DNA from 4 places in the Streptomyces sp. NPDC104202 genome. Region 2 is predicted to be linked to each of the others. Evidence: riboswitches for the same ligand, from Rfam matches in the RefSeq annotation. Region 2 holds a riboswitch; each other region holds the start of a gene.
What was found. A riboswitch is a leader RNA that binds a small molecule or an ion and turns the genes downstream of it on or off. The one in region 2 is predicted to bind cyclic di-AMP.
Positions count from the first base shown of each region.

Region 1: it holds a riboswitch for cyclic di-AMP, as region 2 does, so the genes downstream of both, ACZ60W_RS03630 (M23 family metallopeptidase) here and ACZ60W_RS28815 (transglycosylase family protein) in region 2, are expected to answer to the same signal.
Region 3: it holds a riboswitch for cyclic di-AMP, as region 2 does, so the genes downstream of both, ACZ60W_RS21350 (LysM peptidoglycan-binding domain-containing protein) here and ACZ60W_RS28815 (transglycosylase family protein) in region 2, are expected to answer to the same signal.
Region 4: it holds a riboswitch for cyclic di-AMP, as region 2 does, so the genes downstream of both, ACZ60W_RS28255 (C40 family peptidase) here and ACZ60W_RS28815 (transglycosylase family protein) in region 2, are expected to answer to the same signal.

Region 1 is NZ_JBVJMN010000003.1:215,933-222,971, forward strand. Features, by position in the region: gene ACZ60W_RS03610 (aspartate aminotransferase family protein) at 1-199, shown strand, start outside; gene ACZ60W_RS03615 (helix-turn-helix domain-containing protein) at 280-909, shown strand; gene ACZ60W_RS03620 (DUF6126 family protein) at 943-1,098, shown strand; gene ACZ60W_RS03625 (tyrosine-protein phosphatase) at 1,105-1,926, opposite strand; cyclic di-AMP (ydaO/yuaA leader) riboswitch at 2,320-2,476, shown strand; gene ACZ60W_RS03630 (M23 family metallopeptidase) at 2,479-3,438, shown strand; gene ACZ60W_RS03635 (SGNH/GDSL hydrolase family protein) at 3,588-4,382, shown strand; gene ACZ60W_RS03640 (STM4011 family radical SAM protein) at 4,369-5,247, opposite strand; gene ACZ60W_RS03645 (STM4012 family radical SAM protein) at 5,294-6,631, opposite strand; gene ACZ60W_RS03650 (STM4013/SEN3800 family hydrolase) at 6,628-7,039, opposite strand, start outside.
Region 2 is NZ_JBVJMN010000055.1:37,580-44,618, forward strand. Features, by position in the region: gene ACZ60W_RS28790 (NAD(P)/FAD-dependent oxidoreductase) at 1-308, opposite strand, end outside; gene ACZ60W_RS28795 (Ppx/GppA phosphatase family protein) at 678-1,592, opposite strand; gene ACZ60W_RS28800 (DUF501 domain-containing protein) at 1,589-2,143, opposite strand; gene ACZ60W_RS28805 (FtsB family cell division protein) at 2,187-2,657, opposite strand; gene eno (phosphopyruvate hydratase) at 2,749-4,035, opposite strand; gene ACZ60W_RS28815 (transglycosylase family protein) at 4,324-5,022, opposite strand; cyclic di-AMP (ydaO/yuaA leader) riboswitch at 5,026-5,199, opposite strand; gene ACZ60W_RS28820 (transglycosylase family protein) at 5,458-6,534, opposite strand; gene ACZ60W_RS28825 (cytochrome P450 family protein) at 6,656-7,039, opposite strand, start outside.
Region 3 is NZ_JBVJMN010000033.1:19,052-26,090, forward strand. Features, by position in the region: gene ACZ60W_RS21345 (DUF6197 family protein) at 1-424, opposite strand, end outside; cyclic di-AMP (ydaO/yuaA leader) riboswitch at 768-949, shown strand; gene ACZ60W_RS21350 (LysM peptidoglycan-binding domain-containing protein) at 955-1,830, shown strand; gene ACZ60W_RS21355 (phosphoribosyltransferase family protein) at 1,824-3,113, opposite strand; gene ACZ60W_RS21360 (LURP-one-related family protein) at 3,228-3,824, opposite strand; gene ACZ60W_RS21365 (alpha/beta fold hydrolase) at 4,034-4,798, opposite strand; gene ACZ60W_RS21370 (SpoIIE family protein phosphatase) at 4,957-7,039, shown strand, end outside.
Region 4 is NZ_JBVJMN010000053.1:42,003-49,041, forward strand. Features, by position in the region: gene bioD (dethiobiotin synthase) at 1-256, opposite strand, end outside; gene ACZ60W_RS28235 (adenosylmethionine--8-amino-7-oxononanoate transaminase) at 323-1,603, opposite strand; gene bioB (biotin synthase BioB) at 1,596-2,867, opposite strand; gene ACZ60W_RS28245 (8-amino-7-oxononanoate synthase) at 3,011-4,189, shown strand; gene ACZ60W_RS28250 (ATP-binding protein) at 4,390-4,827, shown strand; gene ACZ60W_RS28255 (C40 family peptidase) at 5,072-5,548, opposite strand; cyclic di-AMP (ydaO/yuaA leader) riboswitch at 5,552-5,682, opposite strand; gene ACZ60W_RS28260 (hypothetical protein) at 6,073-6,378, opposite strand; gene ACZ60W_RS28265 (ATP-dependent Clp protease proteolytic subunit) at 6,386-7,009, opposite strand.

The DNA of each region.
Region 1 (7,039 bases), on a different contig from region 2:
GCGGCACCGGATCCTCACCCAGGTCTCCGGTGACCATCTGGAGGTGATCAAGCTGATCCCGCCGCTGGTCGTCGACGAGGCGGACGTGGACCGGTTCGTCACCGCCTTCACGGCGGTCATGGACGAGGCCCACGGCGGCGGCGGGCTCCTGTGGGACTTCGGCAGGACGCTGGTCAGGCAGGCGGTCGCCCAGCGCTGAGCGGCGCGGCCGCCGGACGTCGGTTTTGCCTCTGGGGCAAGAAACTTGCCTCAGAGGCACAATCCTGGCGGAATGGAGGCATGGACCACGTCCCCGGGGAAGACTCCCCGGACCCCGCTCCCTCCGGCGCCCTGCCGGACGTCGCCCCGCAGCTGCGGGCCCTGCGCCGCCGCCGGGGGCTCACCCTGGAGGCCGCCGCGCAGCGGGCCGGCCTCTCGCCCGCCCACCTCTCGCGGCTGGAGACGGGGAACCGCCAGCCCTCGCTGCCGATGCTGCTGGCCCTCGCCCGCATCTACGGTACGACGGTCTCCGAGCTCCTGGGCGAGGCGCCCCCCGAGCGGGACCCCGTCGTGCGCGCCGGCCGCTCCGAGCCCGTCGAGGCCGGCGGCTGGACCTACCGCCAGGCCGGCGGCGCCGGACGCGCGCTCCAGTGCCTGCGCGTGCACGTGCCGTACGCCACCCGGTCCGACATCGTGCGCGTCCACCCCGGTGAGGAGTGGATCCACGTCTTGGAGGGCCGGGTCCGGCTCGCCCTCGGCGAGGCCGTCCACGTCCTGGACCCCGGGGACGGCGCGCACTTCGACTCGCTCACCCCGCACCGGATCGGCGCCGCCACCCCGGGCGGCGCCGAGCTGCTCTTCGTCCATACGCTGATGCAGAGTCCCGCGGCCGAGCTGTGTCTCGGCGACGGAACCCCGCACCTGCGCTGACCCCGTGATCCCGTCCGACAAGAAAGGACCGACATGTCCGAGAAGTCCGCACCGGTGACCGGCGAGGAGCGCGGGGAAGGCAAGTTTCCCAAGGGTCTCGTCCTCCGGCTCTTCGCCTATCTGATCGCCGGGCACCTCTTCGCCGGCTTCCTCTACCTGCTCTTCGTGATGGGCGGGCAGAACCAGTAGCCCGGACTACGCCTCGGTGAGCAGCCGCTCGCGCAGCCGGTCACGGGTCTCCGGGGCGAGCTTCAGTCCCTCGGCGAGGTAGGCGTCCACCGTGCCCCAGGTCTCCTCGATCGTCTCGAAGGCGGCCCGCAGGTACTCCACCCGCGCGTCGAAGAGCGGGCTCAGCAGCTCCATCACCTCGGGCGACATCGCGTCGGGGGCGGTGGAGCTGCGGCGCACCTTGTAGCGGCGGTGCGGGTCGTTCGACTTCACGTAGTCGGCCTCGATCGCCGCGCGCTCGACCCCGAGGGCGAGCAGCGTGATCGCGATGGAGAGGCCGGCGCGGTCCTTGCCCGCCGCGCAGTGCATCAGGGCGGGGACGCTCTCCTCGGCCATGGAGTGCAGGATCCGGCTGTGCTCCTCGGTCCGCTCGACCACCATCTTCCGGTACGAGTCGGACATCCTGGCCGCGGCCTTGCCGTCCCCGAGGATCTCCCGCAGCTGCGAGATCTCGCCGTCGCGCACCAGCCTCCAGAACTCCTTGCCGTCGGCCGGGTCGTTGAGCGGTATGTTCACGTTCCGTACGCCGGGCAGCTCGACGTCCGGGCCCTCCACCCGCCGGTCGGCCTCGTTGCGGAAGTCGAAGACGGTGTGCAGTCCCAGCGTGGCGAGGAAGGCGGCGTCGCTCTCGGTCGCGTGGGCGAGGTGGCCGCTGCGGAAGAGCCGGCCGGGGCGCACGGCGCGCCCGTCCGTCGTCGGCAGGCCGCCCACGTCCCGGAAGTTGCGGACCTCGGCCAGCTCGGGCTCGTTCGCCTCGGTGGGCGGGACCTGCGGCAGCTGCTGCGTCACTGATGCTCCTGGGGTGTCGTCGTTCGGGTGCCCGACGCGAGATCGGTTCCAGGGGCAATCATCCCGGTGGCGCGCGGGCGGCGCACCCCCTCGGACGGGAATGGGTGATCTGTCCGAATTAAACCCTTAGGGGTAACGCGCCCCGGTTGCAGGGGAGATGGGGTCCGGCGCGTGAGCAGCGTCATAAAGGTGACGGATCGTGGCCGACGGCCCCGCGCAATTGCCCTGCGTGAAAAGGGGATCGAGGGACCGTCATCCACACAGGGTGACCGGAATGCGAGGCCGATCAAGGGCCTTGGAATGCCCCGGGAAAACGGCGGCTTGTTCGCGCCGACCCCGCTCGTCTAGCGTCACCGTCAATCCGGTCGGACCGCCGAATCCTGCCACCGTCCGGAATTCCACTCACCCATGTGTGGCAGGAGCGGGGGACCCAGGTAGTACGCCGGTCCCGCGATGCAGGACGGCTCGGGGTGAAGCCGCGTGAGAACGCGGCCGGACATCTCCAGTCCGAACCCGACAGCTCACCTCGCAGGCGCCGGAGAGGAATTCGCCATGCCCGCGAAGGGTAAGCACCGCCGTCCCAGGATCAACCCCCTCACCCGTGGACTCGCCGTCGCCGGCACCGGTGGCGCCGTCGTCGCGCTCCCGCTCCTCGGGGCGACCGGGGCCCACGCCGCCGAGCAGTCCGCGCCGGCCGCCGTCCCCGGCGCCGTCACCGCCCAGGTGAAGGCCCCCGCCGCCGCCCAGGCCGCGCCCGCCGCCCAGGCCGCGCCCAAGACGTACTCCGTCGTCCGCGGCGACTACCTGTCGAAGATCGCCGCCGACCACCACCTCGCGGGCGGCTGGCAGAAGCTGTACGCCGACAACCGCCAGGTCGTCGGCGAGAACCCCTCGCTGATCCTGCCGGGCATGAAGCTCACCCTCGGCGCCAAGGGCACCGCGCCGAAGGCCGTCGCCCCCAAGGCCGCCCCGAGCGCCGCGTCCTCGGAGAAGAACGGCGACGCCCCGCGCGCCTCCCGCAGCAGCCAGCGCGACTCCGCCCCGGCCGCCGCGACCTCGCAGAGCTCCGCCCCCGCGTCGTCCTCCGGCTCCTCGACCTCGTCCTCCGGCTGGGTCACCCCCGTCGCCGGCGGCGGCTTCTCCACCCCGTACCGCGCGGCCGGCTCCATGTGGTCCTCCGGCTACCACACCGGTGTCGACTTCATCGCCTCCTCCGGCACCACCGTCCGCGCCGTCGGCGCCGGCACGGTCGTCTCCGCCGGCTGGAGCGGCGCCTACGGCAACGAGGTCGTCATCCAGCACGCCGACGGCAACTACTCGCAGTACGCGCACCTCTCCTCCCTCTCCGTCTCGGCCGGCCAGAGCGTCTCCGGCGGCCAGCAGATCGGCCTCTCCGGTTCCACCGGCAACTCCACCGGCCCGCACCTGCACTTCGAGATCCGCACCACGCCGAGCTACGGCTCCGACGTCGACCCGCTGGCCTACCTGCGCCAGCACGGCGTCTCCGTCTGACCCGGACGCACCCGACGGCCCGGCACACGCGTGCCGGGCCGTCGCCGTATTCCGGCTTTTGAAAGTCTTTATCGGTGGCATATGTCACCCGCAGTCAACCCCTCCTTACGGTCGCGTAGGTCACACCGGAAGGGGAAAAATGTGCTCCCGTGGCAGACGATTCGAGATCAAGAGACAAGAACGCATTCGGGTCGTACGCGGCGATCGGTGACAGCTTCACCGAGGGCGTCGGAGACCCCGGGCCCGACGGGACGTACGTCGGCTGGGCGGACCGCTTCGCGGTGCTGCTCGCCGACCAGCTGCCGGAGCACGACGGCTTCCGCTACGCCAACCTGGCCGTCCGCGGACGCCTCCTCGACCAGATCGTGGCGGAACAGGTCCCCCGGGCGAAGGAACTCGCCCCCGACCTGGTGACCTTCTGCGCCGGCGGCAACGACATCATCCGCCCCGGCACCGACCCCGACGACGTCGCCGAGCGCTTCGAGCGCGCCGTCGCCGACCTGACCTCCGCCGTCGGCACCGTCATGGTGACCACCGGCTTCGACACCCGCGACGTGATCCTCCTCAAGCACCTGCGGGGCAAGATCGCCACCTACAACGGGCACGTCAGGGCGATCGCCGACCGCTACGGCTGCCCGGTCCTCGACCTGTGGTCGCTCAAGTCCGTCCAGGACCGGCGCGCCTGGGACGACGACCGGCTGCACCTCTCGTCCGACGGCCACACCCGGGTCGCCCTGCGCGCCGCCCAGGTCCTCGGCGTGCCGGTGCCCGCCGACCCCGACCAGGCGTGGCCGCCGGTCCCGCCCCGCGGACCGCTGGAGGTGCGCCGGGACGACATCCACTGGGCGAAGGAGTACCTCGTGCCCTGGATCGGGCGCCGGCTGCGCGGCGAGAGCTCCGGCGACCACGTCGAGGCCAAGCGCCCCGACCTCATGCCGCTGTAGGTCCCGGGAGGACCGGCGGGGGCACCGCGGCGGGGATCCGCTCCAGCACCCCGCCGGCGAAGACGTCGTACAGCGGCAGCGTCTCCAGGTGGACGTAGCCGATGTGGCAGTCGCAGACGGCGAGGGGGCAGGCGCGGGGGCGCAGGGCGGCGCGGTACGAGCCGTCGTACAGGTTCCCCAGCTCGGCCCTGACGAAGTGGCAGCGCCGCACCGTCCCCTCGCCGTCCACCGAGATCACCGACTCGCCCGTGCGGCAGGGCAGCCCCGCCGATCGGTGCGGATGCCGGCTGTAGGGGAAGAGCGGGTCGAGCGCCGTCCACGCGTCCGCCTCCGCGTCGGTGTACGTGTGCCCCTCGGCCGCGTTCACCCACAGGTAGACGTGGGCCGGCAGCGCGGCGCGCAGCCGGCGGGCGTGCTCCAGGTGCTCGGCCAGGCCGACCACGCCGACGCTGAACCGGACGCCCCGGTCGGCCAGGTCGCGGCACTTGCCGAGGAACCGCTCGTACGGCGTCTGGCCCGGGTGGTACGTGCACCAGAGCGCCACGCGCTCCGGGTCCGCGTCCGCCAGCCAGTCGGTCCGGCAGCTCAGATTGGTCTGGATCGCCACCCGCTCGACGTGCGGCAGCCGGGACAGCCCGACCAGCGCCCGCCGGTACCAGGAGCGCACCAGCCCCTCGCCCCAGGGCGTGAAGAGGATCCGCAGCCGGTCGCCGTCCTGTCCCGCCGCCCAGCCGGTGAACCGCTCCAGCGCCGCCCGGTCCGCGCGCAGCACCTCGGCGCCGTCCCGCCGCTTGGCGAAGGGGCAGTAGGGACAGTCGAGGTCGCAGGAGGAGAGCGGGCCCCGGTAGAGCACGGTGAGGTCCATGCCCGCGTCCGGCACGACGGACGGTGTCAGGTCCACGGCCGCCCCGCTACTTCGGCTCGTACGCGGCCATCGCGGCCCGCACGCCGGGGGAGAACAGCTCGGGGCCCAGCCCGTCGGAGTGCGCCAGGCCCTCCGGCGACAGCCGCAGGAGTCCCTCGGGCGCGTCCCCGTCCAGCCAGCCGAACGCCCCGAACCGCCCCAGCTCCACCGGGAAGTCCGCGAACGGCGAGGAGCCGAACCGCTCCTCGTACCCGGCGACCGGCATGCCCTCCGCCTGGAGCAGCGACTGCAGCAGATGGCGACGCCGGGCCTCGTCCGCGTCCACCGCACGGCCCACCTCGGCGTGCGCGAAGTCCCCGGCCTCCGTGTACGCGTCGATGAGGGTCCGGATCTCCCGCATGTCGACGGCGTAGTCGAAGGAGTAGTGGAGCGTCGAGGTGTAGGAGCGCGCCCCGCACCCCAGGCCGATCATCCCGTCCGTCTGGCAGGCGTGGTCGTCCGGCCCGAGCGGGGCGGCGTCCGCGCGGCGGAACATCCGCATCGACACCTGGGTGTAGCCGTGCGCGAGGAGGTGGTCCCGGCCGGACCGGTAGAGGCGCAGCCGCTGCTCGTCCCACGCCCGGTCCGCGGCGGCCGGATCCTGGAGCCGGCCGAGGCCGGTGAGCGGCCGGACGTACAGCGGGTAGAGGTACAGCTCCTCCGGGCGCCAGGCCAGCGCCGCGTCCAGCGAGACCTGCCACGAGCGTTCCGTCTGGCCGTCGATCCCGTAGATCAGGTCGATGTTCAGGACGGGGACGCCGGTGTCCCGGATGCGGCCGAGCGCCGCCTCCACGTCGGCGCGCCGCTGCGGCCGGACCGCGGCCCGCGCCTCGGCCTCCACGAAGCTCTGCACGCCGATGCTGAGCCGGGTCGCGCCCCGCTCCGCCAGGACGGAGAGCCGGTCGGCCGTCGCGGTCGAGGGCGAGGTCTCCACCGAGAGCGGCACCGCCCGCAGGTCCGCGCCCATCCGCTTCTCCGCGATGTCGCAGAGCCGCTCCAGCTCCCCGGCGGTGAGGAAGGTGGGCGTGCCGCCGCCGAACGCGGCGGTGGCGAAGCGGACCGGCCCGTCGTCGCCCAGCGCCTCGCGCACGGCCGCGGCCTGGCGGTCGAGCGCGTCCAGGTAGCGGCTCGTCAGCCCGTCCGGCGCGCCGACACGGGTGAAGAGGTTGCAGAAGCCGCAGCGGACCTCGCAGAACGGCAGGTGCGCGTAGAGGGAGAGGGCGTCCTTCGGCTCGTCCGCCCACAGGCCCCGGAGGGCCGGCCGCGCGGGGAGCGGACGGTAGGCGGTCTTGTGCGGGTAGGCGTAGACGTAGCTGCCGTACGGGCGGGGGGCGGGGGTGCTCACGCGGCGGCCTCCCGGTCGGGTCCCGGCAGGACGAACTGCGCGTAGGGCACGGTCCACACGACCTCGTGGCCGATCCGGTGGCCGGTGTGGCCGTCCTCCCCGTACGCGGTGCCGTGGTCGGAGCAGACGACGGCGAAACAGGGCCGACGGGCGCTCATCGCGGCGAAGAGCCGGCCGATGTGCCGGTCCACGTACTCCAGGGCCGCGGCGTGCGTCTCCCGGGAGTCGCCCGCCTCGCTCGTCGCCCCCGGGAGGTGGAACCAGTTGGGCTGGTGGAGCGCGGAGACGTTGACGAAGAGGAAGAGCCGGCGCTCCCCGGGGAGCCCGGCCACCACCTCCTCGGCGCGCGCGACCTGGGACTCGAACGAGGTCGGCGAGGCGACGCCGAAGGAGGGCTCCCAGTGGCTC
Region 2 (7,039 bases):
TCGTACGCCTCGCCGACGAGCGGCGCGATCGTGGCGACCTTGCGGTCCTGGTCGATGGTGGTGACCCGGCCGGTGAGCACCTCGGCTCCGCGGACGACGCGTCGCAACGGGACGACGACGTGACGCGGCGAGATGCTGCCGGCGGCGGCTTCGGGGAGGAAGGGCTGGTAGGTCATGTACGACCGCGGGTCCACGACCGTGACGGTCGCTTCCGCGTAGCGCATCTTCTTGAGGATGCGCCGAGCTGCGTACAGGCCTACGTACCCGCCGCCTACTACGAGGATCCTGGGACGCTCCGTGGTGCTCATGGGATCGAGTATCCACCCCTCCGGAGGGGGGTGCTCGTGCGCCCCTTCACAAGGTCCGGGGGCACCTCTGCTACACTCCGCCGCCCACGTGATCCACGTCATGGTCCTGCAAAGGAACCGGGGTGCACTGGTGAACGTTGTTCACCCCCCGTGAACTGGCCTGGAGAGCCCCCGTTAACGCTGAACCGAGGGGGGCGTTCACACGATGGAAACTTCGAGCGAATCGGCCCCCGCACCTGCGAAAGGGCCCTGGGGACCCCCTCGAAGGGCCTAAAGACCCTCCTCGGGCGCCGCCAGGGCCCTTTTCCTTGTGAAGAACTTCACGAACTTTCCCGACGGGATGTCGCGGGACGGCTCGATAGATGCCCGCTATGCCACGGATAGGGCGATCCCATCGAGGATGTCGTGCTCGCTGACGACGACCTCGTGGGCTCCGACCCGCTCGACGATCTCCCGCAGGACGAGCGCCCCGGCGATGATCACGTCGACCCGGCCGGGGTGGATGACGGGGATCGCGGCCCGCTCCGCGTGCGTGGAGGCGAGCAGCCGGTCGGTGACGTCGGCGATCTGCCCGGCGGAGATCCGGGCGTGGTGGATCTTCGTGGAGTCGTAGGCGTCCAGCCCGAGGGCGATCGCGGCGACGGTGGTGACGGAGCCGGCGAGCCCGACGAGGGTGCCGGCCGAGGTGATCGGCACGGTCTCGGCGGCCAGGTCGAGCGCGGCCCGCACGTCGGCGCGGATCGCCTCGGCCTCCTCGGCGGTCGGCGGGTCGTGGCGGACGTGCCGCTCGGTGAGCCGGACGCAGCCGATGTCGACCGAGCGGGCGGCCTCGACGTGCCGGTTGCCGGTGACGAACTCGGTGGAGCCGCCGCCGATGTCCACGACGAGGTAGGTCTCGGTGCCGTGCAGCTCGCCGGTGGCGCCGGTGAAGGAGAACTCCGCCTCCTGGTCGCCGGTGATCACCTCGGGCTCGACGCCCAGGATCTCCACGACCCCCTTCACGAAGTCCGCGCGGTTCTCGGCGTCCCGGGAGGCGGAGGTGGCGACGAAGCGGACGCGCTCGGCGCCCAGCTCACGGATCACCTCGGCGTACGCGCGGCAGGCCGCGAAGGTGCGCTCCAGTGCCTCCGGGGCCAGCCGGCCCGTCTCGTCGACGCCCTGGCCGAGCCGGACGATCGTCATGCGCCGGTCCAGCTCGACGAGGTCGCCCGTCTCGGGGTGGACGTCGGCGACGAGGAGGCGGATGGAGTTCGTACCGCAGTCGATTCCGGCGACCCTGGTCACGCGTCCCGCCCCTCGTCCGCGTCGGTCCCGCGGTCGGCGCACGGCGTGACGCAGGCGCCCTTGGCCCACCACTCGGGCAGCATCGCGAGGGCCTCGTCGCCGAACGGGTTCACGCCCGGGCCGGCGGCCAGCGAGTGGCCGACCAGGACGTGCAGGCACTTGACCCGGTCCGGCATGCCGCCGGCGCTCGGGAAGCCCTCCAGGACCTCGATGGCGTCGCGGCGGGCGATGTAGTCCTCGTGCGCCGCCCGGTAGGCGGCGGCGAGCTCCGGGTCGGTGGCGAGCCGGGCCTGCATCTCCTTCATGACCCCGTTGGCCTCCAGGGTGCCGATGGCCGAGGCCGCCCGGGGGCAGGTGAGGTAGTACGTGGTCGGGAAGGGGGTGCCGTCGGGGAGCCGCGGCGCCGTCTCGACGACGTCCGGGTTGCCGCACGGGCAGCGGTGCGCGATGGCGCGCAGGCCGCGGGGCGGCCGGCCGAGCTGGAGCTCGAAGGCGGCGATGTCCGTCTCGGTGGGCTCGGTGCGTTCGGTCTGCGGAGGGGGCGTTTCCATGTCTGCCTTGTTCGTGTGTCGGGTCGGCCACCAAGAGGCCTGGTCAGGGGCGGTCGGCGTGGTCGACGCCGTCCCAGAGGTTGTCGTACCAGGGGCGGTCGGCCGCCCCCTGGTCGGCGCGGGGCCGCTGCTCCGCGTCGGGGTCGTCCACGGTGAAGCCGGTCTCGCCGGGCAGCACGTAGTGCAGGTGCTCGCGGGCGAGGCGGCGGACGTAGGCCGGGTCCTGGAGGCGGGCCTTCTCGTCCCTCAGCTCCTCCACCCGCCGGGCGGCCTCGGCGGCCCTGCGCTCCTGTTCGGCGATCTCGCCCTGCTGGGAGACGTAGCTCCGCATGGGATAGGCGAGGGCCACGACGAGGGAGCAGACGACGAGGGCGAGGAAGGCCGCGCGGCCGGTGAGCCGGGAGCGGCGGGCCTGGCGGCGGGTCTGGGAGCGGTAGACACGGGCGGCGGTCTGCTCGCCGAGCAGTCTGATCCGGGTCGCGGTGGAGAACCGGTCCCGGTCCTTCGCGGCCATGTCGTGTCGCCTCCCCTGTTCACGCGGACGTCCCCGCACACGGTACGGGACCGAGTGCGGGGACGTACGGAACTGCCGGGGGTGACGCCGGTCAGCCCTTGAAGCGCGGGAAGGCGCTGCGGCCGGCGTAGACCGCGGCGTCGTCGAGGATCTCCTCGATGCGCAGCAGCTGGTTGTACTTGGCGACGCGGTCCGAGCGGGCCGGGGCGCCGGTCTTGATCTGACCGCAGTTCACCGCGACCGCGAGGTCGGCGATGGTGACGTCCTCGGTCTCGCCGGAGCGGTGGGACATCATGCACTTGAAGCCGTTGCGCTGGGCCAGCTCGACGGCGTCCAGGGTCTCGGTCAGCGAGCCGATCTGGTTGACCTTGACCAGGAGGGCGTTGGCGGTGCCCTCCTCGATGCCGCGGGCGAGGCGCTCGGGGTTGGTGACGAAGAGGTCGTCGCCGACGATCTGGACCTTGGCGCCCAGCTTGTCGGTGAGGACCTTCCAGCCCGCCCAGTCGTCCTCGTACAGCGGGTCCTCGATGGAGACCATCGGGTACGCGGAGACGAGCTCCTCGTAGTACTCGGTCATCTCGGCGGCCGAGCGGGACTTGCCCTCGAACTCGTACACGCCGTCCTTGTAGAACTCGGACGCGGCGACGTCGAGCGCGAGCGCGACGTCGGTGCCCGGGGCGTAGCCGGCCTCCTTGATGGCCTCGATGATGAGGTCCAGGGCGGCGCGGTTCGACTCCAGGTTCGGGGCGAAGCCGCCCTCGTCGCCGAGGCCGGTGGAGAGGCCCTTGCGCTTCAGGACGGCCTTGAGGGTGTGGTAGATCTCCGCACCCCAGCGAAGGGCCTCGGAGAAGGACTCCGCGCCGATCGGGGCGATCATGAACTCCTGGATGTCCACGTTGGAGTCGGCGTGCGACCCACCGTTGAGGATGTTCATCATCGGGACGGGCAGCAGGTGCGCGTTCGGGCCGCCGAGGTAGCGGAAGAGCGGCAGGTCGCTGGCCTCGGAGGCGGCGTGCGCGACGGCGAGGGAGACGCCGAGGATGGCGTTGGCGCCGAGCGATCCCTTGTTCTCCGTGGCGTCCAGGTCGAACATGGCCTGGTCGATCAGGCGCTGCTCGGTGGCGTCGTAGCCGACGAGCTCCGGGCCGATCTGCTCGATGACGGCGAGGACGGCCTTCTCGACACCCTTGCCCTGGTAACGGTTGGGGTCACCGTCGCGGAGCTCGATGGCCTCGAAGGCACCGGTGGAGGCACCGGACGGAACGGCAGCACGACCGGTGCTGCCGTCGTCGAGGCCGACCTCGACCTCGACCGTGGGGTTGCCTCGGGAGTCCAGGATTTCCCGGGCTACGACGACGTCGATGGACGGCACGAGCATCTCCTTCTGGGATGTGACGCTGGATGTGACGCAAGGTCGGTGCAGGGTCGCTTGGCCTTGCGACAAGAGCCTAACCGGCTCGGGGGCTCCCGCCCGCCGGGCGCCCGCACCCTGGGACGAAAAAGGACCCAAGGGCAGGTATTACGGGACGAAGGACCCCAGATCTACTGGACGGTAACCGCCTCCGTGTCCCGAACGCCCCTCCCCTGACACGGCGAAACCCCGGCCCGGCGTGCACGGGGGAGGGCACGCCGGGCCGGGGTGGTCACCGCGGGAGGGTCGCCTGGCTCACTTCAGGTGGAGCTGCTGGCCCACGTAGATCAGGTCGGCGTCCTCGACGACGTCCTTGTTCAGGTCGAAGAGCTTGGCCCAGCCGCCCTGGACGCCGTGGTCCCGGGCGATGGTGCCGAGGGTGTCGCCGGGCTTGACCCGGTACTCGCCGTCGCCCTGCTTGACCGTCTTGCCGGCCGGGGTGACGACGGTCTTGGCGGCGACGGCCTTGCGCGGGGCCTGCGCGGCCGTGGCCTTCTTCGGGGCCTGGCGCTGCTCGCTGCGGGTGGTCGGCTGCGTGGCCTTGCGCTCGGGGGCGGGGGCCGTGGTGCCACCGGTGTAGGTGGTGCGGGAGAGACCCACACCACAGCTCGGCCAGGCACCCTTGCCCTGGCCGGCGAGGACCTTCTCCGCGACGGTGATCTGCTGCGACTTGGACGCCTGGTGGGCGTTGGGGGCGTAGGCGGTGCCGCCGTACGCGGCCCACGTCGACGACGAGAACTGCAGGCCGCCGTAGTAGCCGTTGCCCGTGTTGATGGCCCAGTTGCCGCCGGACTCGCACTGCGCGACCCGGTCCCACTCGGCGCCCGTGGCGGCCGAGGCGGTGCCCGCGGTCATCAGCGGGGCGGCGACGGCGACACCGGTGACGCCGACGAGCGTGGCGACCTGGGTGGCCTTGGAGGGACGACGGTGTTTGCCCTTGCCGGAAAACAGCATGGAGATTCTCCTCACCGACGCCTGCGAGGTGAGCTGTCGGGTTCGGGCCAATGAGTTGCCCGGCCGCGTGTCCTTGCACGCGACTTCACCCCAAGCCGGTCGTCGGCCGTCCGTCTGGACGGCCGGGCCCGGCACTTACCTTGGGTCCCCCGCTCCTGCCTTCGGCGCTGACGCGACGACTGTTCCCATCGACCGACGGCAGGATTCGGCGTTTCGGTCGACGGGGCCCGCGGTGGCGAGCGGTTAAGACCGTAGACACAGACCCACCGGAAGTTCAAAGAGGCGCATTGCGGAAATTTCGCCCCTACTCGCCCTCCGGTGGGGGGCGTTTATGCAGGTGAGAGGTGACGGAGGCAAAGGTCACGGGCAGGACACGCCAGTTGGGGCGAAGAGACCCATGTCTCACTTGCCCAGAACCGGACATACAGTCCCGAACTAACCTTCGGCCGTGACCGGATCCGCCGTCAGTTCGAGGCTCTGACCAGGCAGGATCAGGTCCGGATCGGCGCCCACCGTCTGGCGGTTGGCGTCATAGAGGGCCGTCCAGCCTCCGGGCAGTTCGTTCGACTGCGCGATGTCGGACAGACTGTCGCCGGGCTGCACGGTGTACGCGTCCGAACTGTCCGCACTGTCCTTTGCGCCCGAATTCTTCGCCGCATCGGCCGCGGGTCTGGACGTAGAGGTATCCGCCAACTCGTCCTTGGGCGAGGCATGCTTGCCGGATTCCGCGGAATTGCCCGGCTTGTCGGTTTCCTCCGGAGCGGCGTCGCCCCGGTGCTTCCCGGATCCGGGCGCGGCCGACGACGCGTCACCCTCCTCCGTTCCGGGAGAAACGGGCGTACCGGGCGTAACGGATGTGTCGGGCGTGACCGGCGTCGTGGGCGTGCCGGGCGTCGTGGGGGTGCCGGGCGTGACCGGCACACCGGGGGTGACGGGGGCGGTCGGCGGGAGCGAGGCGTCGGGGTCCTCCGGCACGGCGGGCGTGGTGGGCGTGGCCGTGGCGGTCTTCGGCGTCTGTGCGTGCCGGAAGGAGCCGGTGGAGGCCGACGGGGCGCCGTCGGTCCGGTTCGACTCGGCGACGGGGCCGGTGGGGGCCGTCGGGACGGCGGTCGGGCCCGGGTCCACCCCGGTGGCCTTGCCGTCGTTGGTCAGGCCGGCGATCGGCGCGCAGGTCGCCCATTCGGTGCTGCCCTTGGCAAGGGCCTTCTCGGCCACCGCGATCTGCTGGGCGCGGCTGGCGAGGTCGGGGCTGGGGGCGTACGCCAGGCCGCCGTTCCGCTCCCAGCTGTCCTGGGTGAACTGGAGCCCGCCGTACATCCCGTTGCCGAAGTTGGCACTCCACTGGCCACCGGACTCGCACTCGGCGACCCGGTCCCAGGTCGCGGCGTCGGCCGCGGAGGCGGAGCCCGTGGCGAGCAGCGGCAACGCCATGGCGGAACCGGTGACACCGGCGGCGACGACGATGGCGGGGGCCTGACGGGGGCGACGGTGTCGTCCGTTCCCGGAACGCATAGGAGCGCCTTTCGCGTGACGGCTGAGACTGCCGGGAAACGTAGCGGTATTCGAACGCTCGTCACAAGTCGATGGACCCCCGATCACGTGAAGATCACATTTCTGACGCGACGTCACTTCCCTACCGGGGGGCGGACGGGGAGAATTCGACCGGAAGCGTGCGCAATCCCCGCATGATGAGCCCGCCGCGCCACCGCAGTTCGTCCGGATCGACGGCAAGTCGCAGATCCGGCAGGCGCGTCAGCAGCGTCGCGAGCGCGGCCTGCCCCTCCAGCCGCGCGAGGGGCGCGCCCAGGCAGTAGTGGATGCCGTGCCCGTACCCCAGGTGCTGGTTGTCGCGCCGGTCGAGGTCCAGCACGTCCGGGCCTGCGAACCGCTCCGGGTCCCGGTTCGCTGCGGCCAGCACGACGAGGACCGGGTCCCCCGCCGGGATCTCCTGCCCGCCGATGGCCAGCGCCCGCGTCGCGTAGCGCCAGGTCGCCATCTCCACCGGCCCGTCGAAGCG
Region 3 (7,039 bases), on a different contig from region 2:
CGAGCAGGGCGCCGCACACACAGCGGGCCCCCCGTCGGTCGCGCAGCCGGTACGGGGCGTTCTGCCAGCCCCACTCGGTGAGCACCAGGCGCGCATAGCCCAGATGGACCGAGGGGCGCAGGTCGGGCCTGCCGATCCGGCGCCAGACATGGAGCCGGTCGGGCAGGGCGGCTCCGACGCGGCCGGGCAGCCGGCGTTCGGCGGGGAGCGGCGGGGATACCTCGGCGAGCGCGTCGGCGACCAGTCGCTCCACCGGCACCGTCAGGAGGTCCCGCCACCCCTCCGCGGAGAGGGGCGGGGCGAGGGGCTCGTCGATGACCGGTCCGGCGACGAGCCGCTGCCAGCCGGCGTCGGCACAGAGAGCGGCGGCCTCGCGGTCGACGGTGTCGGGACTGAGCAGGGGGGCGGAGGTGGCAGGGGGCATCCAACGGCTCCTCGGTCGGGGTGGCTCCATCTTTCAGGATAAATGTCGGTTTTGCGACTTTTGCCCTTGAGTGCCCACCCGCCGTTCGGGGCTTTTCCACTCACTCCCCCATTAACAGAATTACCGTGCATATTCGGACATTGAGACCCTGGTGACGCGACTCACTCCCCGGCCGGGATCCCGGCCGCCGAAATCCGCGGGAGCCATGGGGCATACGGAAGTTCACCGCGCCGGAGAGCCGGTCGATCTTGAATTCTGCGAATTCGGTGATCCTTTTCCCGCAGGCGGCGTCCCGGTCCTCTTGTTATCCGTCGCATTACTGGCCTACGGTCACCTCCATTCGAGCGGATCGCCGAATCCTGCCACTGCTCGAAATACCTCCCTTTTCACCCGACGGCAGGAGCGGGGGACCCACGAATACGCCGGCCCGGATTCCGGGACGGCTCGGGGTGCAGCCGCGTGCGCGCGGCCGGACATCTCCCGTCCGAACCCGACAGCTCACCCCGCAGGCGCCGGAGAGGAATCCCGTCATGCCTGCTCACGGTAAGCACCGCCGCACCCGCCGCCGTCCCGTCTCCCAGGGCATCGCCCTGGTCGGCACGGGTGGCGTCGCCCTCGCCCTCCCGCTGATCGCACCGGCCGTCGCCGGTGCGGCGCCCGTCTCCGGGACCCCGGAATTCGCCGCCCAGGCCGTTTCCGCTCCCGCGAACACGGCAGCCGCGCCGATCACGGCCAAGGCACCGGCCGCGCCCGCCGCGGCCCGCACCTACACGGTCGTCAGCGGTGACTCGCTTTCCCTGATCGCCCAGAAGAAGGGAATTCAGGGCGGCTGGAAGGGCCTTTACAAGGCCAACCGCGCCACCGTGGGTGACAATCCGTCACTTATTCACCCCGGCCTCGAACTGACGCTTCGTCGGGATTCGGTCCAGACCGCCGCTCCGAAGGCGAAGAAGGCCGCCACGGCCGAGCGCGCGAGCCGCTCCGAGCGCCGCGCGCCCGCCCCTGCCGCCGCCACCGGCGCGTCCGCCGCCGCCCCGGCCGCCGCCGCTCCGGTCAAGGCCGCGCCCGTCGCCGCCACCAACTACGCCGACAACCTGGACGGCTGGATCCGCGAGTCGCTGGCCATCATGGGCCAGCAGGGCATCCCCGGCTCGTACGACGGCATCCTCCGCAACGTCATGCGCGAGTCCTCCGGCAACCCCAAGGCCATCAACCTGTGGGACTCCAACGCCGTGGCCGGCACACCGTCCAAGGGCCTGCTCCAGGTCATCGAGCCGACCTTCCTCGCCTACCACGTGCCGGGGACGTCCATGGACCTCTTCGACCCGGTCGCCAACATCACCGCCGCCTGCAACTACGCGGCCGACCGCTACGGCTCCATCGACAACGTCAACGGCGCCTACTGACCGGCGAAGTGCCCGGTGAACCAGGAGGCGGCGAGTTCCGCCACCTCCTCCAGGGCGCCGCTCTCCTCGAAGAGGTGCGTGGCGCCCTCCACCACGGCCAGCCGGTTCTCGCACCGCAGCCGTGACAGGGCCGTGCGGTTGAGCTCCAGCACCGACGTGTCCGCGCCGCCCACCACCAGGAGGGTCGGCGCCCGTACCGAGGCGAGCCGGTCGCCCGCGAGGTCGGGGCGGCCGCCGCGCGAGACGACGGCGCTCACCGGGCTCTCCGTGTCGGCCGCCGCCCACAGGGCGGCGGCCGCTCCCGTGCTCGCGCCGAAGTAGCCCAGCGCAAGCCCCGTGCCCTCCGGCTCCCCGGCCAGCCACTCCGTGGCCCCCGCGAGCCGGCCGGCCAGCAGGGGCGCGTCAAAGACCATCAGCCGGTCGCCCGCCTCCTCCTCGGTGAGCAGGTCGAACAGGAGCGTCCCCAGCCCCGCCCGGTGCAATGCCTCCGCCACCGCCCGGTTCCGCGGACTGTGCCGGCTGCTGCCGCTGCCGTGTGCGAACAGGACGATGCCGAGCGCTCCCCCGGGCACGGCGAGCCGCCCCGCCGCCGGCGCGGCGCCCTCGACCGGGATCCGCACCTCCCTGCCCCCGCCCCGGGGCCCCCGCACGTCCCGGGCACGGTCGAGGCAGGCGATCACCTCGGCGTCAGGGGTCTGGCTGAAGTCCCGGTAGAACGGTCCGATCGCGTAGAAGACCTCGGGCTCGTGGACACTGACCGTCTCGTCCGCCTCACCGCCGAGCCGTTCCGCCCAGCCGCGTGGCGCCACCGGGACCGCCAGCACGATCCGGGCCGCACCCCCGGCCCGCACCACCCGGCAGGCCGCGAGCGCGGTCGCCCCCGTCGCCAGCCCGTCGTCCACGACGACGACCGTGCGCCCGCGGAGGGAGACCGACCCCCGGTCGCCCCGGTAGCGGCGGGCGCGCTCGTCGAGCAGCGCGTGCTCCTCCGCCTCGACGGCGGCCAGGCTCCGGTCGTCCACCCCGGCATCGCGGAGCACCCGCTCGTTGAGCACCCGCACGCCGCCCTCGCCCAGGGCTCCCATGGCCAGCTCGGGCTGCCGGGGCACACCCAGTTTCCGCACGAGACAGATGTCGAGGGGGGCGCCGAGGGCCTCCGCGACCCGCGCGGCGACCGGGACACCTCCCCTGGGGAGACCGAGGACCACGACGTCCTGGTCCTTGAGGTGGTCGAGACGGCCGGCGAGCTGCCGGCCGGCGTCGGTGCGATCGGTGAAGAACATGGTCCGCCGCCCTTCCGCCCGCGCGGCCCGGGCTAGGGGAGGAGCGGCGCGACCCGCCCCCTGCCCCTCCTTCCAGGGTAGATGCGTCGGCAGCGCGCTGGGGGCGGCCCCGGCTCAGCGGGACTGGAGGGCGTCCAGGGCGACGGCCTGGGCTATCGCGAGCCGCCGGTCCAGCTCCGGGTCCGCTATGTCCAGTACGTACCGGTCGCGCAGGCCGAAGCGCTTGTCGACGGACATGACGGGCCGTCCCGCCTCGGCGAAGTCGAAGTGGTACGGCACGGCGAAGGGGATCAGGTCCGTGAAGGGGAGGAACTCCCAGACGCGCCGCAGCAGCGCCACGCCCCGGTGCCGCTCGCGTCCGGTGGTCTCCGTCGCCGCACCCTCCCGTGCGAGGTGCCAGGTGCTGCGGAGCAGCGAGGCCCCGAAGTCCTTCCGGAAGCCGCCCAGGCGGCTGCCGGAGGCACCGTGCACGTCGTAGGTCGCGCCGACGTCGAGGACCTGGCGGGCCTTGAAGGTGAAGAGGACCTGGCGGCGGGACTCGTCCGTGTAGAAGGTGACGTGCTCCTTGAACGCCATGCGCTTCTGGTGGGCGAAGGCGACGAGTTCCGCCTCCTCACCGCCGGCGCCCTCGGTGTGCACCAGGTAGCGGTTGGCCATCGGCGTGACCTTCTGCCGGACGAGGAAGCGGTGCTGCGACTGCGCGAGGCCCATCGGGTGTGCTCCAGCTGATCGTGGACGGTCGGCCGCGGACCGTCCCGTGGCGTCGTGACCACGATGATCGCGTGGCGCCCCGCGCCTCCGCTGTCCTCGAAAGTCGTCCGCGCGATCGACGTTCGGATGACGTCCGGGACCGCGCCGCCCGCCGCGGTGCCGGCCCGCGCCGGAGCGCCGGACCCGGCACCGCGCGAACGGCGGCCCGGTCAGGCGGCGAGGAACGCCTCGATGGCCTGGGCGAGGGCCTCCGGCGTCTCCTCGGGCGCGTAGTGGCCCGCGTCCTTCAGGACCTCCAGGCGGGCGTTGGGGTACCAGCGCAGCCAGGTGGCCTCCATGGCGTCGCTGCCGAGCGCCGGATCGTGTGCTCCGACGACGAGGAGGACGGGCACGGGGTTGTCGCGGACGCGCTCGTGGAAGTCGGTGCGGGACCAGGAGTCCAGATAGGCGCGGAAGGCGCGGGCGTTGGACCGTCCCACGGAGCGGTCGACGAGCGTGCCCAGCCACGCGTCGTCGTACCGGCCGCCGGTGGTGTTGTCGATGATCGCGCGCCGGTTGGCCGGCGCCCCGGCCGCCCCCGCGAAGAGCTCCCACGTCTCGCCGTCGAGGGGGAAGCCCGCCGCCGAGACCGGTGAGATGCCGACGATCGAGCGCACGCGCGCGGGGGCGTCGAGCAGCATCAGCTGGGCCGCCTTGCCGCCCATGGAGTGGCCGATGACGGAGAAGGTGTCCCAGCCGAGGTCGTCGGCGACGGCGAGGGCGTCGGCGGCGACCTCCTCCATCGTGTAGGCGCCCGGGTGGTCGAGGGCCTCGCCGTACCCGCGGCAGTCCACGAAGGCGTAGCTGCCGGTGGCGGTGTCCAGGTGGGCGCGCAGGGGGTCGAAGCTGGTGCGGTCGCCGAACCAGTTGTGCAGGACGACGGCCCGGGCGGGCCCTCCGCCGTGAACGTCGTACGGAAGAAGCCGGTCCGTCATCATGCCCCCTGGTCCGAGGTGCTGGGCGCCGCGCGCCGGCGGCGGCGGTCGACGACCGAGTGTGACGGCATGGACGCGCGCGGTCAACATCGCCGGGCCGGCAGCGGGCGGCCGGGCCCGGGATGCGGAGCCTTTCGCGTCGGGGGCATCCTGGCTGTGTGACCTCGCACGGCACGTCCGGCTCCGGCCCGACGGGCGGCACCGGGCGTCCGGCCGGGAACGGAGCTGCCGACGGGCCCGCTTCGTCCGCCCTGACGTGGACGCTGGCCGAGTCGGTGCTGGGGGCGGTCGAGGAGGTCGGGGGCTACGCGGGCGGGGTGTACCTGCGCTCCGGAACCCCGGGACTGCTCAGGCTGGCGGTGCTCGTGGGCCTGCCGGGACCGCTCTTCCGCCCCTGGTTCCGCATGCACGCGAACCGGCCCTTCCCGGTGGCGGAGGCCTTCCGCTCGGGGCAGGCCGTCCACCTCTCCGACGTCGAGGAGGCGATGCGGCGGTTCCCCCAGCTGGTGGCGAGCCTCCCCTTCCCCTTCGCCTCGATGTACGCGCCGGTCTTCGCGGGCCGTGAGCGGTTCGGCGTGCTCGTGGTCCTGCGGGCGCCGACACCGGGGGTGCCGGTGGACGCGCGCGACAGGGACCGGATGACCCGGGGCGCGCTCCGCCTCGGCGAGGAGCTGACCGGCCTGGTCCGCGAGGGCACCGTGGTCGAGTGGCCCGGCGACCCGGTGTGCGTGCAGCTCTCCACCGGCTCCGGTCCGCCGGTCCGGTTCGGCTCCTTCGACTGGGACCTGGACACGGGGGAGGTCGTCCTCGACGAGGGTCTGCTCGCGATCCTCGGCGCGGAGGTCGCCTCGCCCTGCCGCATCGAGGTGCTCACCTCGATGCTGGACCCCGAGGACGGCTACGCCCTGTGGGCGGCGGCGCGCCAGGCCACGGGCACCGACGGGCGGCCCGCCGTCCGCAGGCTGCGCCTGAAGGGGCCCGACGGGGGGCTGCACCTGCTGGAGGTCTCCGCACGGACCCGGAGGAACGCGCGGCCGGGGCCCGCCCGGCCCCCCGGCTTCGCTGACCTGGGCACCGCCCTCGCGCCCGAGCCCGAACCGGCCGGCGGCGACGGCCCGGGCAGCGCGAGCGGCACCCGCACCGGCACCGGCACCGGCGGCCACCTCGCCGGCACACTGGTCGACCTCGGCACCGGGCTGGTCGGCTCGGACGCGACGGACCGGCTGCCGCGCGCGATCCTGGCGATCGACCGCCTCGGCCGCATCACGTACGTCAACGAACGCACGGAGCGGCTGCTCGGCAAGCCGCGCGGGGCCCTGGCAGGCCGGCCGCTCTGGGAGGCGCTGCCCTGGTTCGGTCATCCCTTCCACGAGGAACAGCTGCGGGAGGCCCTGCTCTCGGGCGAGCCGGTGCGCTTCCTGGCCCGTCCGGGACGCGGGCGCTGGATCTCGGTCTCGCTGCATCCCGGGCGGGACGGGGTGACGATGCTGCTGGTCCCGGAGGAGGACCCGGCCGCGACCGGGCTCCGGGCCGGCGGCCGCCGGAAGGCGGACGACGGTCTCTCCTCCCCCGGCGACCGGGCGGCGGCCCTGTACCGGCCGGTGGCACTGGCGATCGCGCTGACCGAGGCGGTGACGGCGCGCCAGGTGTCGGCGGTGGTGACGGAGGAGCTGCTGCCGGCGTTCGGCGGACGCCAGCTGGCGATCTACCTGCTGAGCGACCGGCGGCTGTACCTGGCCTGGGAGACGGGCTTCCCGCCGGGGTTCCTCGAACCGTTCGACGGGGTGGCCCTGGACAACCGGATGCCGGGCGTGGAGACGCTGACGACGGGCCGGCCGCTGTTCTTCGAGTCGATGCAGCAGCTGGGCCGGGCCTATCCGGATCTGCCGATGGACTCGCATTCCGGGGCCCGGGCCTTCCTGCCGCTGATCGCCTCCGGCCGCCCGGTGGGCTCCTGCATCCTCGGTTTCGACCGGCCGCGCGGCTTCAGTCCGGAGGAGCGGACCGTCCTCACCGCGCTCGCCGGCCTGATCGCCCAGGCCCTGGAGCGGGCACAGCGGTACGACACGGAGTCGGCGGTCGCACGCGGCCTCCAGGACGCGCTGCTGCCGCACCGGCTGCCGGTGCGGCACGGGGTGGACACGGTGGGCCGGTACCTGCCGGGCACGCAGGGCATGGACGTGGGCGGCGACTGGTACGACGTCATCGAGACGGATCACGGTCGGCTGGCCCTGGTCATCG
Region 4 (7,039 bases), on a different contig from region 2:
GGGCGAGCCCCGACCGCCGGGCGGCCGTGTCCGGGGCCAGCGGCTCCGGGAAGCGGGCCAGCTCGGCGGAGGTCACGGCGCCGGAGAGCCGGACGACCTCGTCCGCGTCGCCCCGCTCGTCCGGGCCGAGGCCCGTCTGGGCGGGCTTCAGGACGGCGACCGACCGTCCCGCCGCGGTCGCCACGGCGGCCACCGCCGCCGTGACCACGGTCTTGCCGATCTCCGTCCCCGTACCGCTGACGACGATGATTCCCACTGCTGTCCCGTTCCTTCCGTTCACCCTGACCGGCTCGCTCCGACCGGCCCGTTCCGCGCGGGCCGGTCAGCCGGCCGCCGCGGCCGCGCGGACCGCCCTGCAGATCCTGGCCAGGTCCTCGTCCCCGGTCACGTACGGCGGCATCGTGTAGACGAGGTCCCGGAACGGGCGCAGCCACACGCCCTCCCGGACCGCCGCGCGCGTGGCCGCCTCCATGTCGACCGGGTGGTCGAGCTGGACGACGCCGATCGCGCCGAGCACCCGCACCTCGCGGACGCCCGGCAGGTCGGCCGCCGGCGCGAGGCCGGTCCGCAGCCCGGTCTCGATCCGCTTGACCTCGACCTCCCAGTCCTGGGAGAGCAGCAGGTCGAGCGAGGCGAGGGCCACGGCCGAGGCGAGCGGGTTGCCCATGAAGGTCGGCCCGTGCGCCAGGATCGGCACCTCGCCCCGTGAGATCCCGTCGGCGACCCGGCTCGTGCAGAGCGTGGCCGCCATCGACAGGTAGCCGCCGGTCATCGCCTTGCCGACGCACATCACGTCGGGGGAGACGCCCGCCTGGTCGGCGGCGAACAGCCGGCCCGTGCGGCCGAACCCGGTCGCGATCTCGTCGAAGACGAGCAGGACGTCGTGCGCGTCGCACGCCTCGCGCAGCACCCGCAGGTACGCCGGGTCGTGGAAGCGCATCCCGCCCGCGCCCTGCACCACCGGCTCCACCACCACGGCGGCCAGCTCGTGCGCGTGGCGCCCGATCTCGGCCCGCAGCAGCTCGGCGTACGACTCCTCGAAGGCGGCCGGCGGCGCGTCCACGAAGACCTGCCGCTGGAGGACGCCGGTCCACAGCTCGTGCATGCCGCCCTGCGGGTCGCAGACCGACATCGGCTGCCAGGTGTCCCCGTGGTAGCCGCCGCGCCAGGTCAGTAGCCGCTGCTTCTCGGGGCGGCCGAGGGAACGCCAGTACTGCAGGCACATCTTGGCCGCCACCTCGACGGAGACGGAGCCCGAGTCGCTCAGGAAGACGTGCCGCAGCGGCTCGGGCGTGATCTCGACGAGCCGGGCGGCGAGCCGGACGGCGGGCTCGTGGGTGAGCCCGCCGAACATGACGTGGCTCATCCGGTCCAGCTGTCCGCGGACCGCCTCGTTGAGCACGGGGTGGTTGTAGCCGTGGATCGCCGACCACCACGAGGACATGCCGTCGACCAACTCGTCCTGGCCCTCGGCGGGTTCGGCGAGCCGGAGGCGCACACCCGAGGCGGACGCGACGACCAGCGGCTCCGCACGGCCCGGCATGGGGCCGTACGGATGCCAGACGTGCGCCCGGTCCAGGGCGAGCAGTTCGTCGTTACGCATTCGGCGCCAGGTCCGTGCCGGCACCCCGGCGGCGCACGGCCACCAGATCGGGCCGGGCACCGTTGGTGGGGGCCTCCGTCTCCGCCCCGGCCGCGGGGGCCTGGGCGGGCTCGGCGGCGTGGCCGCCGCAGGGACCGCAGCCGCCGCCGGCGTGCCCGCCGCAGCCCGCGTCGCCGTCGGCCTGCGCCTGCGCACCGCAGCCGCCGGCCCCGGCCGGAGCGTGCGAGCCGCAGCTGCCACCCGCCGCGGCGAGCGCGTCCGCGCGGTGCGCCGGCAGCGTCGTGGTGCCCGCGCCCTCGACCTCGAAACCGGCGTCCGCGATCATGTCGAGGTCGGCCTGGCCGGCCTGGCCCTCGCTCGTCAGGTAGTCGCCGAGGAAGATCGAGTTCGCGATGTTCAGCGCCAGCGGCTGCATCGAACGCAGGTGCACCTCACGGCCGCCCGCGATCCGCACCTCCACGTCGGGGCAGACGAACCGGACCATCGCGAGGATCCGCAGGCAGCGCTGCGGGGTGAGGTTCCACTCCTTGGCGAGCGGGGTCCCCTCGAAGGGGATGAGGAAGTTGACCGGCACCGAGTCCGAGTCCAGCTCGCGCAGCGCGTAGACGACGTCGACCAGGTCCTCGTCGGTCTCGCCCATGCCCGCGATCAGGCCCGAGCACGCCGACAGACCGGCGGCGTGCGCCTTCTGCACGGTGTCCACCCGGTCCGCGTACGTGTGGGTCTTGGTGATGCCCTCGTACGTCGCCTCGGACGTGTTCAGGTTGTGGTTGTACGCGTCGGCGCCGGCCTCCCGCAGCCGCTCCGCCTGGCCGTCCGAGAGCAGACCGAGACAGGCGCACACCTCGACGCCCTCGTTCTGCTCCTTGATCGCCTCGATGGTCCTGCCGACGCGCTCCACGTCCCGGTCCGTCGGACCGCGGCCGCTCGCCACCAGGCAGACCCGCTTGGCGCCGCCCGCGACACCCGCGGCCGCGGCCTGCGAGGCCTCGTCCGGCTTGAGCCAGGTGTACTTGAGAATCTCGGCCTTGGAGCCGAGGCGCTGCGAGCAGTACGAGCAGTCCTCGGGACAGAGCCCGGACTTCAGGTTGACCAGATAGTTGAGCTTCACCCGGCGGCCGAACCACTGGCGGCGCACCTTGCCGGCCGCGGCCACCACATCGAGCAGTTCGTCGTCGGACGTCGCCAGCACGGCGAGCGCTTCTTCACGGGTCGGCAGCTCGCGCCGCAGCCCCTTCTCCACCAGCGTGTTCAGCAGGTCCATAACCGCTGATCCTTGCCTACCGCCCACCCCCGGGCCAAGGAGGAACCGAACAAACGCCCCCGATCGGGGTGTGTGGATGACCACATCCCGACCCCGGCTCCCTCCGGCTAGTGTCTGTGCGCTGCCTACAAAAGGATCGCCGCATGCCACAGGCCGACGACGCACGGGCCGCGGGCCCGCGCCGTACCGCGTTCGACTGGACCGACGCCGAGGCGCGCCGCCGGGCGGAAGCCGGTCTCGTCCGGACGCTGCGGCCCCGGGCGGCCGAGTCGGACCTCCTCGACCTGGCGAGCAACGACTACCTCGGCCTCACCCGCCGGCCCGAGGTCACCGAGGCGGCCGCCGAGGCGGCACGGCGCTGGGGCGCCGGCTCCACCGGTTCGCGCCTCGTCACCGGCACCACCCGGCTGCACGCGCGCCTGGAGCGCGAACTCGCCGACTTCTGCGGCTTCGAGGCCGCCCTCGTCTTCTCCTCCGGCTACACGGCCAACCTCGCGGCGCTGACCGCGCTCGGCGGCCGGGACTCCCTCGTCGTCTCCGACGCCGCCAACCACGCCTCGATCGTCGACGGCTGCCGACTCGCGCGCGCCGAGACCGCCGTCGTCCCGCACGCCGACCCCGAGGCCGTACGCAAGACCCTGGACGCGCACCCCGGGCGCCGCGCCCTGGTCGTCAGCGACTCCGTGTTCTCCGTCGACGGCGACAGGGCGCCGCTGACGGAACTGGCCGCGGCCTGCCGCGCGCACGGCGCCGGTCTCGTGGTGGACGACGCCCACGGCTTCGGCGTCCTCGGCGACGGCGGCCGGGGCGCCCTGCACGAGGCGGGTCTGGCGGGCGCCGAGGATGTCGTCGCCACCCTCACCCTTTCCAAGTCCCTGGGCAGCCAGGGCGGCGCCGTCCTCGGGCCCGCCCGGGTCGTCGAGCACCTGGTGAACGCCGCCCGCACCTTCATCTTCGACACCGGGCTCGCCCCCGCCGCCGCGGGCGGCGCGCTCGCGGCCCTGCGGCGGATCGCCGCGGAGCCGGGGCTCGCCGAGCGGGCCAGGACGGTGGCGACCGTCCTGCACCGGCGGCTGACCGACGCCGGCCTCACCGCGGCCCGGCCCGACGCGGCCGTCGTCTCGGTCCGGGCCCCCTCTCCGGAGGCGGCGCTCGCCTGGGCCGCGGACTGCCGCGACCAGGGGCTGGCGGTCGGCTGCTTCCGGCCGCCCTCGGTGCCCGACGGCATCTCGCGGCTGCGCCTGACGGCCCGGGCCGACCTGACCGACGCGCAGATCGAGCGCGCGGTGGAGACGATCCTGCGGACGGCGCCCGTCGGGTGAGGCGCCGCCGGTCCGGGCGGGCGGCTGCCGGCCGCGGTGACCGCTGCCCAAGCGCGTTCCGGGGTCGTGGAGTTCACCGCTTCGGGCGACAGACAGGGACATATCTTGGTGGAACCCCGCCCGGGGCGGCACGATCGGTGGCACTCTGACGCGTAGTGCAATCCGGGACGATGTGCCCGGCGGGAAAGGGACAGCGTCGCATGGCAGATCATCAGGAAGCATCCGTCACGCTGCCGAGCGAACCCGCCTCGGTCCCCACGGCCCGGCGGTACGTCGCGGACGTCCTGACCGGCTGGGGACTCGACGACGCCGCGGACACCGCCGACGCGATCCGCCTGATCGTCTCGGAACTGGCCACCAACGCCGTCGTCCACACCTTCGGCCTTTCGCCGACGTTCACCGTCGACATCAGGCTGGTGCGCGAGGAGGTCCTCCACATCGGGGTGACCGACAGCCATCCCCGCCGGCCCCGCCGCCTCCCGGCGGCGGTCCAGCAGGACAACGGCCGCGGTCTGGTCATCATCCGCTCGCTCGCGGCCGCGGCGGGCGGCCGGTTCTCCGTCACGCCGACGGACGACGGCGGCAAGACGGTCTGGATCACCCTCCCCTGGGCGGCCGCTCCCGTGCCGATCCGCTGACCCCGCCCCCGCGGGGACCGCCGGCCACCGGGACAGGGCGGCCGCGCGGTCGCGCGGGGGAGGGGAGGCGGTGGCGCGGGTGCGGCCGTCCGGGTGAGCCCGCTCCGGCGGTGCCGCCGGGGAGCCGGTCGTCGGGGAAGGGCTCCGGAGGGGACGCCGGGGGCCGCGGTCCGGGCGGAGAGCGGGGCGGCGCCACCCCGCCGCTCAGGCCGGTCCGAGGGGCCGCGTCAGCGGCCGGGGGCCGTCATCGGACGCGGCCGTAGTAGACCTTCGACGACCAGATCTTGTCGAGCTTCACCCACGAGCCCGTCTTGGGCGAGTGCCAGATCTTGCCCGCGCCGGCGTAGATGCCGACGTGGTAGACCCTTCCACCGGAGTGGAAGAAGACCAGGTCCCCCTGTTGTCTGCTGGACGCGGCGATGTGCCGGGTCTTGTTGTACTGCTGCTGCGCGGTGCGGGGCAGCGACTTGCCCGCCTTCTTGTACGCGTAGAGCGTCAGGCCGGAGCAGTCGAACCGGGTGGGTCCACTGGCTCCGTACCGGTACGGGGCTCCCTTCTTGGACTGGGCGACGCTGAGTGCCTTGTACGCGTGTGAGGTGGCTGCCTGGGCCTCCGGCGCCGCTCCTGGGGCGAGCAGCGTGCCGCCGACGGCGGCGAGGGTGAGAGCCGAGACGGCTCCGGCCCGGGACAGCAGGGACGGGACGTGCATCTGCGCAGTCATGCGCAACCCTTCGTCAGCCGCCTGCGAAGGATGACCTGTCGGGTTCGGGCTGGCGAAGATGCCCGGCCGCGGCTGCGGCTTCACCCCAAGGGGCGGCCTCGCTGCCGGAACAGCGCGTACGCCCCGCAAAAATCGGGTCCTCCACTCCTGCCGATCCACTCCTGCCGACCAGACGTCCGGGACAGCGGCAGGACTCGGCGTCCGCCCGGACCGCCCCGCCGCGGCGGCGGGGGCTTGTCGTCGTCAGGGATCTTGACCCACGACATGGGCGAAAACCGAGCTGAAACGGCGATATGTGAGGCTCCTCACGACTGATCCATTCAGGTGGACAGGCAGCCTTTGTGATCTTCCGAGGTTTGGCCGACGAGCCCCGCACCAGCGATGGAACGTTCGATTCCGCCAGATGTGTACACCTGTTGCGCAACTCTCCCGACGCATGTGTCGACTCGTCGACTACGCCGAACGAGCGAGGGAATCTGCGGCGCACGTCGGCCGTCCGGCCCTCGACACGACACGCCGGTATGTCAACTCGCTCGGGTCTGCGGCACGGTGACCCGGCCCGTCCTCCGCTCGCCGTCCAACACCCGCAGGGCACGCGCCAATGTGTCCGCGTGCACCTCGTTCTCGCCCCGCATGTGCATGAGCGTCAGGGCGGCGCGCAACGCCTCCACTCGTCCCACCAGGGCTTGTGCCGCGCGCAGGGCTCCATAGGTATGCGAACCCCTGGATGGGTTGATCTTCCCCAGGAGGTCCACGACTTCGAGGTAGGCGTCGACGAACTCGCCCTCGGCCCGGGTCAGGGCGGGCAGCGGCGGAAGCTCAGGGACCACCGCGCGCTCACCGCGCCGCGCCGCCGGCGGGCGCCCGCCGGCGGCTCACGAGGTGGTCGGCGAGTCCGTACGCGACCGCCGCGGGCGCGTCCAGGACCGTCGTGCGGTCGAGGTCGGCGTCGATCCGCTCCCGCTCCTGCCCGGTGTGTTCGGTGAGCATCGCGGCCACCAGCGCGCGCTGCCGCAGCAGTTCGCGCGCGTGGACGTCCAGATCGCTCGGCTGCCCCCGCATCGGCTCGTCCAGCGCGGGCTGTTCGAGCGTGACCCGGGCGCCGGGCAGGACCATGCGCTTGCCGGGGGTGCCCGCGGCGAGGAGCACCGCCGCGGTGGACTCGGCCCGGCCCAGGCAGGTCGTCTCCACGTCGCAGTGGAGCGAGCCCATCGTGTCGTGGATCGCCGTCATCGCGTGGACCGCTCCGCCGGGCGAGTTGATGTACAGGGCGATGTCCTGGCCGGGGGCCGCGTGATCCAGGTACAGCAGCTGCGCGATGACGTCGTCGGCCGAGGTCTCGTCGATCGGCGAGCCGAGGAGGACGATCCGCGATTCCAGGAGCTTGGAGTACGGGTCGAGGGTGCGGGTTCCGAAGCCGGTCCGCTCCGTGAACGAGGGCAGGACGTGTCGGGCGTCCATGTCGGGCACCTCCATCGGTAAAAAATGTAC